DNA from 2 places in the Kitasatospora sp. NPDC023385 genome. Region 2 is predicted to be linked to the other one. Evidence: predicted binding sites of a transcription regulator. Region 2 holds the regulator's gene; the other holds the start of a gene.
What was found. The regulator HrcA, encoded in region 2, represses chaperone genes, less so after heat shock. The targets are predictions, from matches to a motif close to TTNGCACTCNGNNNNNCNGAGTGCNAA.

Region 1 (6,872 bases), on a different contig from region 2:
AGCGAGCTCGCCGAACAGCCTGGGGCGGGAACCGCCGACCCGGCCGCTACCGTGCATAGCTGAGAGAAGGCTGGACGGGAACCGGGAGCGCGGTGCGGTGAGCAGGGACCGACGGAACAGAACCAGGACGTACGCGGCAGGGGCGCTGGCCCTGCTGGCCTTCGCCACCGCCTGCGGGGACAACGGCGGCGGGGGCGGCGCCGCCCCCGCCGCCCCGACGGCGGCGCCGTTCGCGCCCACCGGGGCCGCCCCGACCGGCGGCACGGCCGCCACCCCCGGCGCCACCGCCCCGGCGGGCGCGAACGCGGCGGCCTGGGCGAAGTGGAACCTCACCCCGCTCGCCCCCGCCCCCGCGCCGCCCGCCGACAAGCCCGTCAAACTCGAACGCACCGGCCCGGTACCGGTGTTCAGCGACATCAAGACGACCGACAAGGTGGTCTTCGTCACCATCGACGACGGCGCCGAGAAGGACCCGAAGTTCGTCGAGATGCTGACCGACCTCAAGGTGCCGATCTCGATGTTCCTGACGAAGGACATCGTCAAGAACGACTACGGCTACTTCAAGCCGCTCCAGGCCCTGGGCAACCACATCCAGAACCACACCGTGGACCACCCGGTGATGAGCAAGCTGCCGGCGGACAAGCAGAAGGCCGAGGTCTGCGACGACCAGGCCGCGCTCACCCAGCAGTACGGCACCGCCCCGCTGCTGTTCCGCCCGCCGTTCGGCGACGGCGCCAACACCCCGACGCTCAACACCTCGGTGCAGCAGTGCGGCCCGCGCGCGATCGTGCTGTGGCGCGAGTCGATGCAGATCCACGACATGCAGTACCAGGCGGCGGACAAGAAGCTGAAGCCCGGCGACATCGTCCTGGCGCACTTCCGCGGCCCCAAGGAGCTCAAGGGCGCCACGATGACCCAGATGTTCGGGGACCTGCTGGCCCGGATCCAGGAGCAGGGCTTCTCGGTGGCCCGCCTGGAGGACTACATCCAGGCCCCCGCCACCTAGCTAGTCCGCGCTGTCCGCGCGGACCGGCTGCCCCAGCATCATCAGCGGGCCGTGGTCGGTGCGGCTGAGGATCACCGTGACGGTGTTCGGCCCGGAGGGCTTGAGCTGGCGGCGCAGCTCCTCCGGGGTGATCGCCATCCCGCGCTTCTTGATCACCACCGTGCCGACCGCGCGGTCGCGCAGCAGCGCCTTCAGCTTCTTGATGTGGAACGGCAGCACGTCGGTGAGTTCGAAGGCGTGCGCGTACGGGGTGTCGACCAGCCGGTCCGAGGTCAGGTAGGCGATCTTCGGGTCGATCAGCCGGCCGCCGACCCGCTCGGCCACCTCGGCCACCAGGTGGGCCCGGATCACCGCGCCGTCCGGCTCGTACAGGTAGCGCCCGACCGGGCCGGCCGGCGGGTCGGGCAGGTCGCCGCCGGTCAGGCTGGCGCCCTGCGGCAGCAGGGTGGCGCGGTGCGGGCGCGCGGCCCGGGTGCCGAACCAGAGCACCGCCTCCTTGACGTCGCCGTGGTCGGAGACCCACTCCGCCTCGGCGTCCGCCGGGACGGCCTCGTGCGGGATGCCCGGGGCGACCTTCAGCGCCCCGATCGGGGTCCGGCGGCCGGCCTTGACGGCCCAGGAGAGCGGCGGCGCGTACGCCTCCGGGTCGAAGACCCGGCCGCGCGAGGTGCGCCTGGCCGGGTCGGTGAACACCGCGTCGTAGCCGGTGACGTCCACCTCGGCGACGTCCGCGCAGCGCACCTCGACCAGGTCGGCCAGGCCCAACGCGGCGGCGTTAGCGGCGGTGGCGGCGCAGGCCGCCGGGTCCTTGTCGACGGCCAGCACCTCGATGCCTGCCCGGGCCAGCGCCAGCACGTCCCCGCCGATGCCGCAGCACAGGTCGGCCAGGCGCCGCACGCCCAGTGCGGCGAACCGCTGCGCCCGCCACTCGGCCACGCTGCGCCGGGTGGACTGCTCGACGCCGTTGGGCGTGAAGTACATGAGATCGGCGTCCGCCCCGAACTTCGCCCGCGCCCGCTGCCGCAGCCGGGCCTGCCCGAATGCCGCCGACACCAGCTCCGCCGGGTGCTCGCGCCGCAGCCGGGTCGCCAGCGCCAGTTCCTCCTCAGGGGTGAACTCGCGCAGCTCGGCGAGCAGGGCCTGGCCCTCGGGGGCCAGCAGGGGCTGGAGGTTCTCGGTGTCCACGGGGCCATTCTCGCCGGTCGCCGGGCGGCCACGAGTACGGGTCGCCGCCCGGCCGGCAGGATTCGAGGGGCGCGTCGTTGGCACTCTGGTTGACTGAGTGCTAACACAGGCCTATGGTCGTCCTTGGCACTCCCCACCGGGGGAGTGCTAACGCGAAGACGCGTGTCTGACCCCCGCGACGGCAGGCTCGCAGGTTCGCCCCTACCCGTTAGAAAACCCCGTAATCTCCGAAGGGGAGCTCGGACGTGACCACCAGCAGCAAGGTTGCCATCAAGCCGCTCGAGGACCGCATTGTGGTCCAGCCGCTCGACGCCGAGACCACCACGGCCTCCGGCCTGGTTATCCCGGACACCGCCAAGGAGAAGCCCCAGGAGGGCGTCGTCCTGGCCGTCGGCCCGGGCCGCTTCGAGGATGGCCAGCGGCTGCCGCTCGACGTCGCCGTGGGTGACATCGTCCTGTACTCGAAGTACGGCGGCACCGAGGTCAAGTACCAGGGCGAGGAATACCTCGTCCTCTCCGCCCGCGACGTTCTCGCCATCATCGAGAAGTAAGTCGTCCCGACCCGCCCCGGATCCGTGTCCCCCGTGACAATGGCCCGGGGCGTGGTTGTTGGTTCACGTAGTTCGGCGGCCGGTGGGCCGGCCGCAGCCCCGAGGGAATAGGGAACATGGCGAAGATCCTGCAGTTCGACGAGGACGCCCGCCGCTCGCTGGAGCGCGGTGTCAACAAGCTGGCCGACACCGTCAAGGTGACCATCGGCCCCAAGGGCCGCAACGTCGTCATCGACAAGAAGTTCGGCGCCCCGACCATCACCAACGACGGTGTCACCATCGCCCGCGAGGTCGAGCTGGACGACCCGTACGAGAACCTTGGCGCGCAGCTCGTCAAGGAGGTCGCCACCAAGACCAACGACGTTGCGGGCGACGGCACCACCACCGCCACCGTGCTGGCCCAGGCCCTGGTCAACGAGGGTCTGCGCAACGTCGCCGCCGGCGCCGGCCCGGCCGCCCTGAAGAAGGGCATCGACAAGGCCGTCGCCGCCGTCTCCGAGCACCTGCTGTCCATCGCCCGCGAGATCGAGGGCAAGGACGACGTCGCCGCCGTCGCTTCCCTCTCCGCGCAGGACACCCAGGTCGGCGAGCTGATCGCCGAGGCGATCGACAAGGTCGGCAAGGACGGTGTCATCACCGTCGAGGAGTCGAACACCTTCGGCGTGGAGCTGGACTTCACCGAGGGCATGCAGTTCGACAAGGGCTACCTGTCGCCGTACTTCGTCACCGACGCGGAGCGGCAGGAGGCGGTCCTGGAGGACCCGTACATCCTGATCAACCAGGGCAAGATCTCCTCCATCCAGGAGCTGCTGCCCCTGCTGGAGAAGATCCTGCAGAGCGGTGCGTCGAAGCCGCTGCTGATCATCGCCGAGGACGTCGACGGCGAGGCGCTGTCGACCCTGGTCGTGAACAAGATCCGCGGCACCTTCAACGCCGTCGCCGTCAAGGCCCCGGGCTTCGGCGACCGCCGCAAGGCGATCCTCGGCGACCTGGCCACCCTGACCGGCGGCACGGTCATCTCCGAGGAGGTCGGCCTCAAGCTCGACCAGGTCGGCCTGGACGTGCTGGGCACCGCCCGCCGCGTGACCATCACCAAGGACGAGACCACCGTCGTCGACGGTGCCGGTGACAGCGAGGCCGTGGCCGGCCGCGTCGCCCAGATCAAGGCCGAGATCGCCGCGACCGACTCCGACTGGGACCGCGAGAAGCTGCAGGAGCGCCTGGCCAAGCTGGCCGGCGGCGTCTGCGTCATCAAGGTCGGCGCCGCCACCGAGGTGGAGCTGAAGGAGCGCAAGCACCGCCTGGAGGACGCCATCTCGGCGACCCGTGCCGCGGTCGAGGAGGGCATCGTCGCCGGTGGTGGCGCCTCCCTGGTCCACGCCGCCAAGGTGCTGGACGGCGGCCTGGGCCTGACGGGCGACGAGGCGACCGGTGTCGCGGTGGTCCGCAAGGCGCTGCACGAGCCGCTGCGCTGGATCGCCCAGAACGCCGGCCTGGAGGGCTACGTCATCACCTCCAAGGTCGCCGAGCTGGAGAACGGCCAGGGCTACAACGCGGCCACCGGCGAGTACGGCGACCTGGTGAAGGCCGGCGTCATCGACCCGGTCAAGGTCACCCGCTCCGCCCTGGAGAACGCCGCCTCGATCGCCTCCCTGCTCCTCACCACCGAGACCCTCGTGGTGGAGAAGAAGGAGGAGGAGGCCGACAGCGGTCACTCCCACGGTCACGGCCACTCGCACTGAGGCCCGAACCACTGACCGGAGGCCCGGTCCGCGCCCCGCGAGGGGTGGCGGCCGGGCCTCCGGCGTTCGCCTTTGAGGCTTCAACTATCAGTAGAATTTTGCAGAACGCAAAGACTGCCTTATAACTGAGGCATGATCGAGGCCCGCCACCTGCGCGTCCTGCGTGCCGTCTCCCGCACCGGCTCCTTCTCCGCCGCCGCCCGCGAGCTGGGGTGTACCCAGCCCGCCATCAGCCAGCAGATGAAGGCCCTGGAGAAGTCCGTGGACACGCCTCTGGTGGTCCGCTCCGGCCGGGGGATGCAGCTCAGCGAAGCCGGGCGCGTCCTGCTCAAGCATGCCACCGGAATCCTGGCCGGGCTCTCCGCCGCCGAGGAGGAGGTGGCCGCGATCGCCGGGCTGCGGGCCGGCCGGGTGCGGCTGGTCTCCTTCCCGACCGCGAGCTCCACCCTGGTGCCGCCCGCCGTCGCCCGGCTGCGGGACAGCCATCCGGGGGTGCGCGTGTCGCTGGTCGAGGCGGAGCCGCCGGAATCGCTGGCGATGCTGCGCGGCGGTGAGTGCGAGATCGCGCTGGCCTTCCGCTACCCGCAGTCCGAGGGCGCCGTTTCGCTGCCCATCCCCGCGCACGGCACACCGCGCGAGGCGCGGGCCGAGGCCAATCTGGAGGCGCAGCAGCTGACGGCCGGCACCGACTGGTCCGACCTGGTGGTCACCCCGTTGCTGGACGACCCGCTGGTGGGCCTGCTGCCCGCCGGCCACCGACTGGCCGGGCGGGGCGGGCCGGTGGAGCTGGCCGGGCTGGCGGGGGAACAGTGGATCGCCGGCTGCCCGCAGTGCCGTGGGCACCTGGTGGAGCTCTGCGCGGGAGCGGGCTTCGAGCCCCGGATCGACTTCGCGACGGATGACTACCCGGCGGTGGTCGGCCTGGTCGCGGCCGGCCTGGGGGTGGCGGTGCTGCCACGGCTGGCGCTGCAGTCGGTGCGCCCTGACGGCGTGTCGACGGTGCCGGTGCGGACGGCCTCCGGGGCGCCGGCGGTGCGCCAGGTGGTCGCGCTGACCCTGCCGGACCTGGCCGAGGTGCCGGCCGTGGCGCTGATGCTGGAGCGGCTGGCCGGTGCGGCGGGTGCCCGCTGACGGTGCGTGACGGGGCTCCGGTGGGCCCCGTACCGGCTGTGGGCAGGCTGAGGCGCCGAGAAGAAACGTTTCTTCACGGCGCGCCGTGGAGGCGGGGCTAGCGGTGCGCGACGGCCGGCGGGGCCAGCGGGACCTCCACCAGCCGGTGCCGCGAGCGCCCCAGCATCTCCTCGCGCTCGTCCTCGGTCATCCCGCCCCAGACCCCGTACGGCTCGCGGACCGCCAGCGCGTGCGCCGCGCACTCGGCGATCACCGGGCAGCGCATGCAGACCTCCTTGGCGCTGGCCTCGCGTGAACTGCGCGCCGCCCCGCGCTCGCCCTCGGGGTGGAAGAAGAGCGAGCTGTCCACGCCCCGGCAGGCCGCGGAGAGCTGCCAGTCCCAGAGGTCCGCGTTGGGACCGGGGAGACGGGAGAAATCTGCCATGGCTCATTCCCTTCAGAGGCCGTCGGCCGTCAGCCGGGCGCTCGGCGGGCTGCTGCCGGGCGGTACGGCGGGGCTTCGATGCACTGGTGTGGACACCTGGAAATATGACTTAAGGCAACTCCATGGACAAGTCATCCACACACTGGCACAACAGTCAATGACCATACGAAAGCTATAAAAACGGGCAAAGTGGGCAAAGGGTCCGGCGAGGGCGGGCGTGGCAATCGGGTGGCCGACGGGCGCACGACATGCCGAATCGGTGTGCGGGTCGTACGCCCACCGCGCGCGAGCTGCGCAAAAGTGCGGCGTGTGCACCGCGGTGCGGCTGATCGGTAACGGGTTGGCCACGTACAGTGGTGGAGATGGCCCTGAAGGCCGTAACTCATTCGAGTGACGGTCGTTGGAAGTGCGGAGGCGGTTAGCGGGCGCCGGACGTCGGGAACGATCGCGGGCAAGTCGGGGCGATCAGGACGGAGTCTGTCGCCGATCGGCCGTGTCGGAGAGGTTCGTACCAGCCCAGGAGGCTCAACGTGACGCGGATCAGCTGCGGAGGACGACGGTCATGACTTCCGTTCTCGTTTGCGACGATTCCCCGCTCGCCCGCGAGGCGCTTCGCCGCGCCGTCGCGACCGTACCCGGTGTGGACCGGGTCACCACCGCGACGAACGGGGAGGAGGTCCTCCGCCGCTGGGTGGCCGACCGCTCCGATCTCGTCCTGATGGACGTCCGGATGCCCGGCCTCGGTGGGGTCGAGACCGTCCGGCGGCTGCTGTCCGCCGATCCGGGCGCCCGGATCATCATGCTCACCGTCGCCGAGGACCTAGACGGTGTCG
Region 2 (6,872 bases):
CCGGTACGGCTTCGCGCCCGCCCCGGCGAAGGCGGCCAGCTCCTCCGGGGAGACCCCGCCCTCCGGGCCGACCACCAGCACGAGGTCGCCGCCCAGCGGCAGCGCGGCGTGCGCCAGCGGCTCGGCGCCCTCCTCGTGCAGCACGGCGGCGAAGGCGGCCGCCGCCAGGACGGGGACCAGCTGCTTCGTGGTCACCGCCTCGCGCACCTCGGGGAAGCGCAGCCGGCGGGACTGCTTGCCGGCCTCCCGGGCGGTGGCCCGCCACTTGGCGAGCGCCTTGACGCCGCGCTCGCCCTTCCACTGGGTGATGCAGCGCGAGGCCGCCCACGGGATCACCACGTCGACACCGACCTCGGTCATGGTCTCCACGGCCAGCTCGCCGCGGTCGCCCTTGGGCAGCGCCTGGACGACGACGATCCGCGGCGCCGGCTCGGGCTCCCGGCGCACGGCGGTGACCGCGACGTCGATCGCGTCCTTGCCGAGCACCCCGGCGACCGTCCCGTCCACGCCGAGGCCCAGCCCGTCGGCGAGGGTCAGCGCCTCGCCGGGCTGCAGCCGCTTCACCGCGGCCGCGTGCCGCCCCTCCGGGCCGTCCAGGCGCACCAGGGCCCCGGGCGCGGCGGCGGCGATCCGCTCGGTCTCGACGACGAAAACGGGCGCGGTCATGCGGGGGCCTTTCCGGGGTGGGGCCTACGGTCCGAGGGGTCTGCGGGGTCTGCCGGGTCTGAGGGGTGTGCGGGCCGTGGGGACGCGAAAGGGGTGCCGGGGGATCGAGCCCCCGGCACCCCCGCGCGGACGGCTACCGGCCGTTGAAGGCGTCCTTCAGCCGGGAGAACAGGCCCTGCTGCCCCGGCGCGAACTGGCCGGACGGCCGCTCCTCGCCGCGCAGCACCGCGAGGCGGCGCAGCAGGTCCTCCTGCTCGGCGTCGAGCTTGCTGGGCGTCTTCACCTCGACGTGCACTATCAGGTCGCCCCGGCCGCCCCCGCGCAGGTGGGTGATGCCGCGGCCGTGCAGCGGGATCGACTGGCCGGACTGGGTGCCGGGCCGGATGTCGATCTCCTCCAGGCCGTCCAGGGTCTGCAGCGGCACCTGGGTGCCGAGCGAGGCCGCCGTCATCGGGATGGTGACGGTGCAGTGCAGATCGTCCCCGCGCCGCTGGAAGATGGTGTGGCTGGTCTCGGCGATCTCGACGTACAGGTCGCCGGCCGGGCCGCCGCCGGGGCCGACCTCGCCCTCGCCGGCCAGCTGGATCCGGGTGCCGTTGTCGACACCGGCCGGGATCTTGACGGTCAGGGTGCGTCGGGCGCGGACCCGGCCGTCGCCGGCGCACTCGGGGCACGGCGTCGGCACGACGGTGCCGAAGCCCTGGCACTGCGGGCAGGGCCGGGAGGTCATGACCTGGCCCAGGAAGGACCGGGTGACCTGGGAGACCTCGCCCTTGCCGCGGCACATGTCGCAGGTCTGCGCGGAGGTGCCGGGGGCCGCGCCCTCGCCGCTGCACGTGGTGCAGGTGACGGCGGTGTCGACCTGGAGCTCCTTGGTGGTGCCGAAGGCGGCCTCCTCCAGGGTGATCTCCAGCCGGATCATGGCGTCCTGGCCGCGGCGGGTGCGCGAGCGCGGGCCGCGCTGGCCGGCCGCGGCGCCGAAGAAGGCGTCCATGATGTCGGAGAAGCCGAAGCCCGCCGCGCCGGCGCCGAAGCCGCCCGCGCCACCGCCGCCCGGCGACAGCGGGTCACCGCCGAGGTCGTAGACCTGGCGCTTCTGCGGATCGGAGAGCACCTCGTAGGCGGCGTTGATCTCCTTGAACCGCTCCTGCGTCTTCGGGTCCGGGTTGACGTCCGGGTGCAGTTCGCGTGCCAGGCGCCGGAACGCCTTCTTGATCTCGTCCTGCCCCGCATCCCGTCGGACGCCGAGTACCGCGTAGTAGTCCGTGGCCACCAAATGCTCCGCTTGTTCCGCCTGTAGTAGTGCTGCGACTGGTCACCGCGCGTCACCTATCTGACGAGCGGCCGTTTGCTACGACTCGGCCAGGATCTGGCCCACGTACCGCGCCACCGCCCGCACCGCCCCCATTGTGCCCGGGTAGTCCATCCGGGTCGGACCGATCACGCCCAGTTTGGCCACGCTCTCCTCGCCCGAACCGTAGCCGACCGACACGACCGAGGTGGAATTCAGCCCCTCGTAGGCGTTCTCCCGCCCGATCCGGACCGTCATCGCGGCGTCCCCGGTCTCACCCAGGAGGCGGAGCAGGATGACCTGCTCCTCCAGGGCCTCCAGCACCGGCTGGATGGTGAGCGGGAAGTCGTGGCCGAAGCGGGTCAGGTTGGCCGTGCCGGCCAGCATGATCCGCTCCTCGTTCTGCTCCGCGAGCGTCTCGAACAGCGTCGCCAGGACCGTGGTCACGGTCGGCCGGTCGGCCTGTTCGAACATCGCCGGAAGCTCCTCCAGCAGGCCCGGCACCTCCGGGAGGCGCCGGCCGGTGGCTCTGCTGTTGATCACGGTCCGCAGGTCCGCCAGGACCGTTTCGCCGACCGTGCCCGGGCAGTCGACCATCCGCTGCTCGACCCGGCCGGTGTTGGTGATCAGCACCAGCATCACCTTGGCCGGGGCCAGGGCCACCAGCTCGATGTGCCGGACGGTGGAACGCGACAGCGAGGGGTACTGCACCACCGCGACCTGCCGGGTCAGCTGGGCGAGCAGCCGCACGGTGCGGGCGACCACGTCGTCCAGGTCGACCGCGCCGTCCAGGAAGTGCCGGATCGCCCGGCGCTCGGGGGCGCTCATCGGCTTGACCTCGGCGAGCCGGTCGACGAAGAGGCGGTACCCCTTGTCGGTCGGGATGCGCCCGGCACTGGTGTGCGGCTGGTGGATGTAGCCCTCCTCCTCCAGCGCCGCCATGTCGTTGCGGACGGTCGCCGGCGAGACACCGAGGTTGTGCCGCTCCACCAGGGCCTTGGAGCCGACCGGCTCCTCGGTGCCCACGTAGTCCTGCACGATCGCGCGGAGCACGGCGAGCTTGCGGTCGTCCAGCTGGCGGACCTCACCGGCCATGGGGCACGCACCTCCGTCTTCGCACGTTGTCGTCTGTGTCCCTCTGAGCTGCCTCGGGGCTCCGGGAGGCCCCACCCCTGGCACTCTGAACGCGCGAGTGCCAGAACCGTACCTGCCAGTGTAAGGCCCGGGTCCTACGGCAGGAACGGCCCGACCGGCGTGATCCTTCCCGCAGTTCCGGGAACGGCCCGCGGCATGCCGACCGTTCACGGTTCCCGGCGCGGGGGTGGTGCCCCGCGGCCGTCCGGGTGGCAGCATCGAAAGCGACGGCGAATTGGAGGACCAAACGATGTCGAGCTCGGGCCAGCACACCCGCTTCGCGCCCGACCGCGGCCTGACCGGCCGCATGGTCGCGACGATGTTCGTGATCGGGCTGTTGTACGTCGGTTTCACCGGCCTGCTGATCGCGCTGCTGCGCGGCGCCTGGCCACTGATCGTCCTGATCTCCGGCGGGCTGTTCGTGGCCCAGTTCTGGTTCAGCGACAAGATCACCGAACGGGCGATGGGCGCCCGCCCGGTCTCCCCGGAGGAGTTCCCCCAACTGCACGGCACGATCGACCGGCTCTGCGCGCTGGCCGACATGCCCAAACCGCGCGTGGCGGTCGCCACCAACGACATGCCGAACGCCTTCGCCACCGGCCGCAACCCGCAGAACGCGGTCGTCTGCGTCACCACCGGCCTGCTGCGCCGGCTGGAGCCGGAGGAACTGGAGGGCGTCCTCGCCCACGAGCTGTCCCACGTCGCCCACCGCGACGTCGCCGTGATGACGATCGCCGGCTTCCTCGGCGTCCTCGCCGGCGCGATGACCCGGATCGCCATGTACGGCGGGTTCATGGGCGGCAGCCGCAACAGCAACGACCAGAACGCGGCCATCGCGGCCCTGGTCATCCCGCTGGTCTCGGTGGTCGTCTACGCGATCAGCTTCCTGCTCACCCGGCTGCTCTCCCGCTACCGCGAACTCGCCGCCGACCGCGCCGCCGCCCAGCTCACCGGACGGCCCAGCGCACTCGCCTCCGCGCTCACCAAGGTGACCGGGCAGATCGCGGCCATCCCCACCGAGGACCTGCGCAGGTCCCAGCCCTACAACGCGTTCTACTTCGCCCCCGCGCTGAACGCCCGGGAGACCGCCTCCCAGCTGTTCTCCACCCACCCGACGCTGGAGAAGCGACTGGCCGAACTGGCGAAGATCTCCGAGCAACTCGGCCGCTGATCCCGCCCGCATCCGCTCACCCGTCCCGCCCGTCCCGCCCGTTCCCATCCGAGAGGACTGCCGTGGGTTTCCTGGACACCCTGTTCGGCCGCACCAAGCCGGTCAAACCCGACCTCGACCAGCTGTTCGGCGTGCCGTCCGCCGCACTGACCCTGGAGGCCGGGGCCGGGTTCCTGCCCACCGGGCTCGGCTCGGTCTGCTTCGCGGCCGTCGAGGGCGCGGCGTTCGTCCAGGTGGAGCAGCAGGTCCGGGCCCTGCTGGACGCCGACACCGAGCGCGGCGGCGTCCCGGTGGAGGCCTCCAAGGACGGCTACGGCTACTCCTGGCTGCTCGCCCGGCACACGCCCGAGGAACTGCCGGAGCTGGTCAACGACCTGCACGCGGTCAACAGCGAGCTGGAGGCGAACGGCTTCGGCCCGCAGCTGCTCTGCTCGCTGGTGGGCTTCCGCGATCCGCAGGGCCGGTCCCTGGCCCTGGTGTACCTCTACAAGCGCGGCACCTTCTACCCCTTCGCCCCGGTGCCCGGCGGCGGCGAGAAGCGCGACAGCCCGCTGGAACTGCAGGTCAACGCGATGCTGGGCAACGACCTGCGGCTGGAGAAGGACCTCAGCCGCTGGTTCCCGGTCTGGGGCGCGCCGGGCCTCTGACGGCCCGTCCGCCGTCCCTATGATCACCCGTATGCGCAGCCACCGCTACGGACCCGACCTCACCCCGCCCTGGAAGAAGCAGCAGCCCGCCCCGGAGGTGCCAGCCGAGCCGGAGCTGGTGGTCGAGGAAGCGGCCACCGGCTTCTGCGGGGCGGTGGTGCGCTGCGAAAAGACGGCCGAGGGCTTCACCGTCACCCTGGAGGACCGTTTCGGCAAGCACCGGGTGTTCCCGATGGTCCCGCGCGGCTTCCTGCTGGAGGGCCGGGTCGTCACCCTGGTCCGCCCGACCGGCCCGGCCCCCGTCCGGACGCCGGGGCGTACGGCCTCCGGCTCGATCGCCGTCCCCGGCGCCCGCGCCCGGGTCGCCCGCGAGTCGCGGATCTACGTCGAGGGCCGGCACGACGCCGAACTGGTCGAGCGGGTCTGGGGCGACGACCTGCGCATCGAGGGCGTCGTCGTCGAGTACCTGCGGGGCATCGACGACCTGCCCGCGATCGCCGCCGACTTCGCCCCCGGGCCCGGCCGCCGCCTCGGCGTCCTGGTCGACCACCTGCTGCCGGGCACCAAGGAGCACCGCATCGCCGCCCGGGTCACCGGCGAGTCCGTCCTGGTCGTGGGCCACCCCTACATCGACATCTGGCAGGCCGTGAAGCCCTCGTCGGTCGGCATCCCCGGCTGGCCCGCCGTTCCGAGGGGGGAGGACTGGAAGGAGGGCACCTGCCGCCGCCTCGGGTGGCCGGTGGACACCCCGGCGGCCTGGAAGCACATCGTGTCGAAGGTCGACAGCTACAAGGACCTGGAGCCCGAACTCCTGGGCAGGGTCGAGGAATTGATCGACTTCGTGACACTGCCGGATCAGGCGTAGGTCTGGAACTCCGAGGTGTCGAGCGTGATGCCGAGCAACTCGACCTGAATCGGGTCACCGAATTTGGTGGTCCGCTCGGACCAGTAGACCGGTGTACCCGAAGGCGTGTCTGTGGTCAGATCCGTGAGGAGCACGCACACGCCCTTGAGCGGATCGACGATGAGGTACGCCGGAATCCCACCCTGGGCGTACATCTCGCGCTTGGTCCGGTAGTCCCGATGCACGCTGGTCCTGGAAACCACCTCGACCACGACGGTCACTGCGGAGGCGGCCAGCAACCGGCCCGCCTCCGGGACTACGCCGCGCTCGAAGATGACCAGGTCCGGTTGGGGTTCACTCGCCTCGCCGGAGATGATCAGATCCTGGGTCTGAAGCGCCCGCCACTGGTCGTACGGGGTCTGGTGCTGGATCGCCGAGACGATGAGGTTGTGGACCATGTCAGGCCCGGCCATCATCACGATTTCCCCCCTGATGAGTTCGGCCTTGACGCCTTCCGGCACCTCCAGGTTCTCGAAGATCCCGGTCATCCGGTCATCGATGGCGGTCATCGCACGCTCCCTCTGACGGCTGACACCCACGTTAACGAATGTCAGTCCACCAGGTCACGCACGATCGCGTCCGCGAGCAGCCTGCCCTGGAGGGTGAGGGCGGCGCGGCCGGCCTCGTACGGCTCCGGGGCGAGGAGGCCGTCGGCGAGGGCCTGGTCGGCGGCCTTGCGGCCGGTGTCGGTGAGCAGGTCCAGCGGGATGCCCTCGGCCAGGCGCAGTTCCAGCAGGATCCGTTCGACGCGGCGGTCCTCGCCGCTCAGGACCTCGCGGCCCAGGCCCGGGGTGCGGCCCTCGGCGAGGGCCTGGGCGTAGGCGGCGGGGTGCTTGGCGTTCCACCAGCGGACGCCGCCGACGTGGCTGTGGGCGCCGGGGCCGGCGCCCCACCAGTCGGCGCCGGTCCAGTACAGCTCGTTGTGGCGGCAGCGGCCCTCGGGGGTGGTGGCCCAGTTGGAGACCTCGTACCAGGCGTAGCCGGCGGCGCTGAGGGCCTCCTCGGCGATGAGGTAGCGGTCGGCGTGCACGTCGTCGTCGATCATCGGCAGTTCGCCGC

Region 1: the regulator HrcA is predicted to act here: its motif matches at 2,269-2,295, upstream of groES (co-chaperone GroES).

The regions. Positions count from the first base shown of each region.
Region 1 covers NZ_JBVOOL010000003.1:104,556-111,427, reverse strand. Annotated here, with positions in the region: gene AC0B61_RS06365 (hypothetical protein) at 1-63, shown strand, start outside; gene AC0B61_RS06360 (polysaccharide deacetylase family protein) at 98-1,006, shown strand; gene AC0B61_RS06355 (THUMP-like domain-containing protein) at 1,007-2,191, opposite strand; gene groES (co-chaperone GroES) at 2,437-2,742, shown strand; gene groL (chaperonin GroEL) at 2,859-4,484, shown strand; gene AC0B61_RS06340 (LysR family transcriptional regulator) at 4,617-5,615, shown strand; gene AC0B61_RS06335 (WhiB family transcriptional regulator) at 5,713-6,039, opposite strand; gene AC0B61_RS06330 (response regulator transcription factor) at 6,602-6,872, shown strand, end outside.
Region 2 covers NZ_JBVOOL010000005.1:114,868-121,739, reverse strand. Annotated here, with positions in the region: gene AC0B61_RS10330 (16S rRNA (uracil(1498)-N(3))-methyltransferase) at 1-666, opposite strand, end outside; gene dnaJ (molecular chaperone DnaJ) at 800-1,939, opposite strand; gene hrcA (heat-inducible transcriptional repressor HrcA) at 2,018-3,052, opposite strand; gene htpX (zinc metalloprotease HtpX) at 3,342-4,262, shown strand; gene pspAB (PspA-associated protein PspAB) at 4,325-4,909, shown strand; gene AC0B61_RS10305 (DUF3097 domain-containing protein) at 4,941-5,774, shown strand; gene AC0B61_RS10300 (Uma2 family endonuclease) at 5,765-6,322, opposite strand; gene hemW (radical SAM family heme chaperone HemW) at 6,364-6,872, opposite strand, start outside.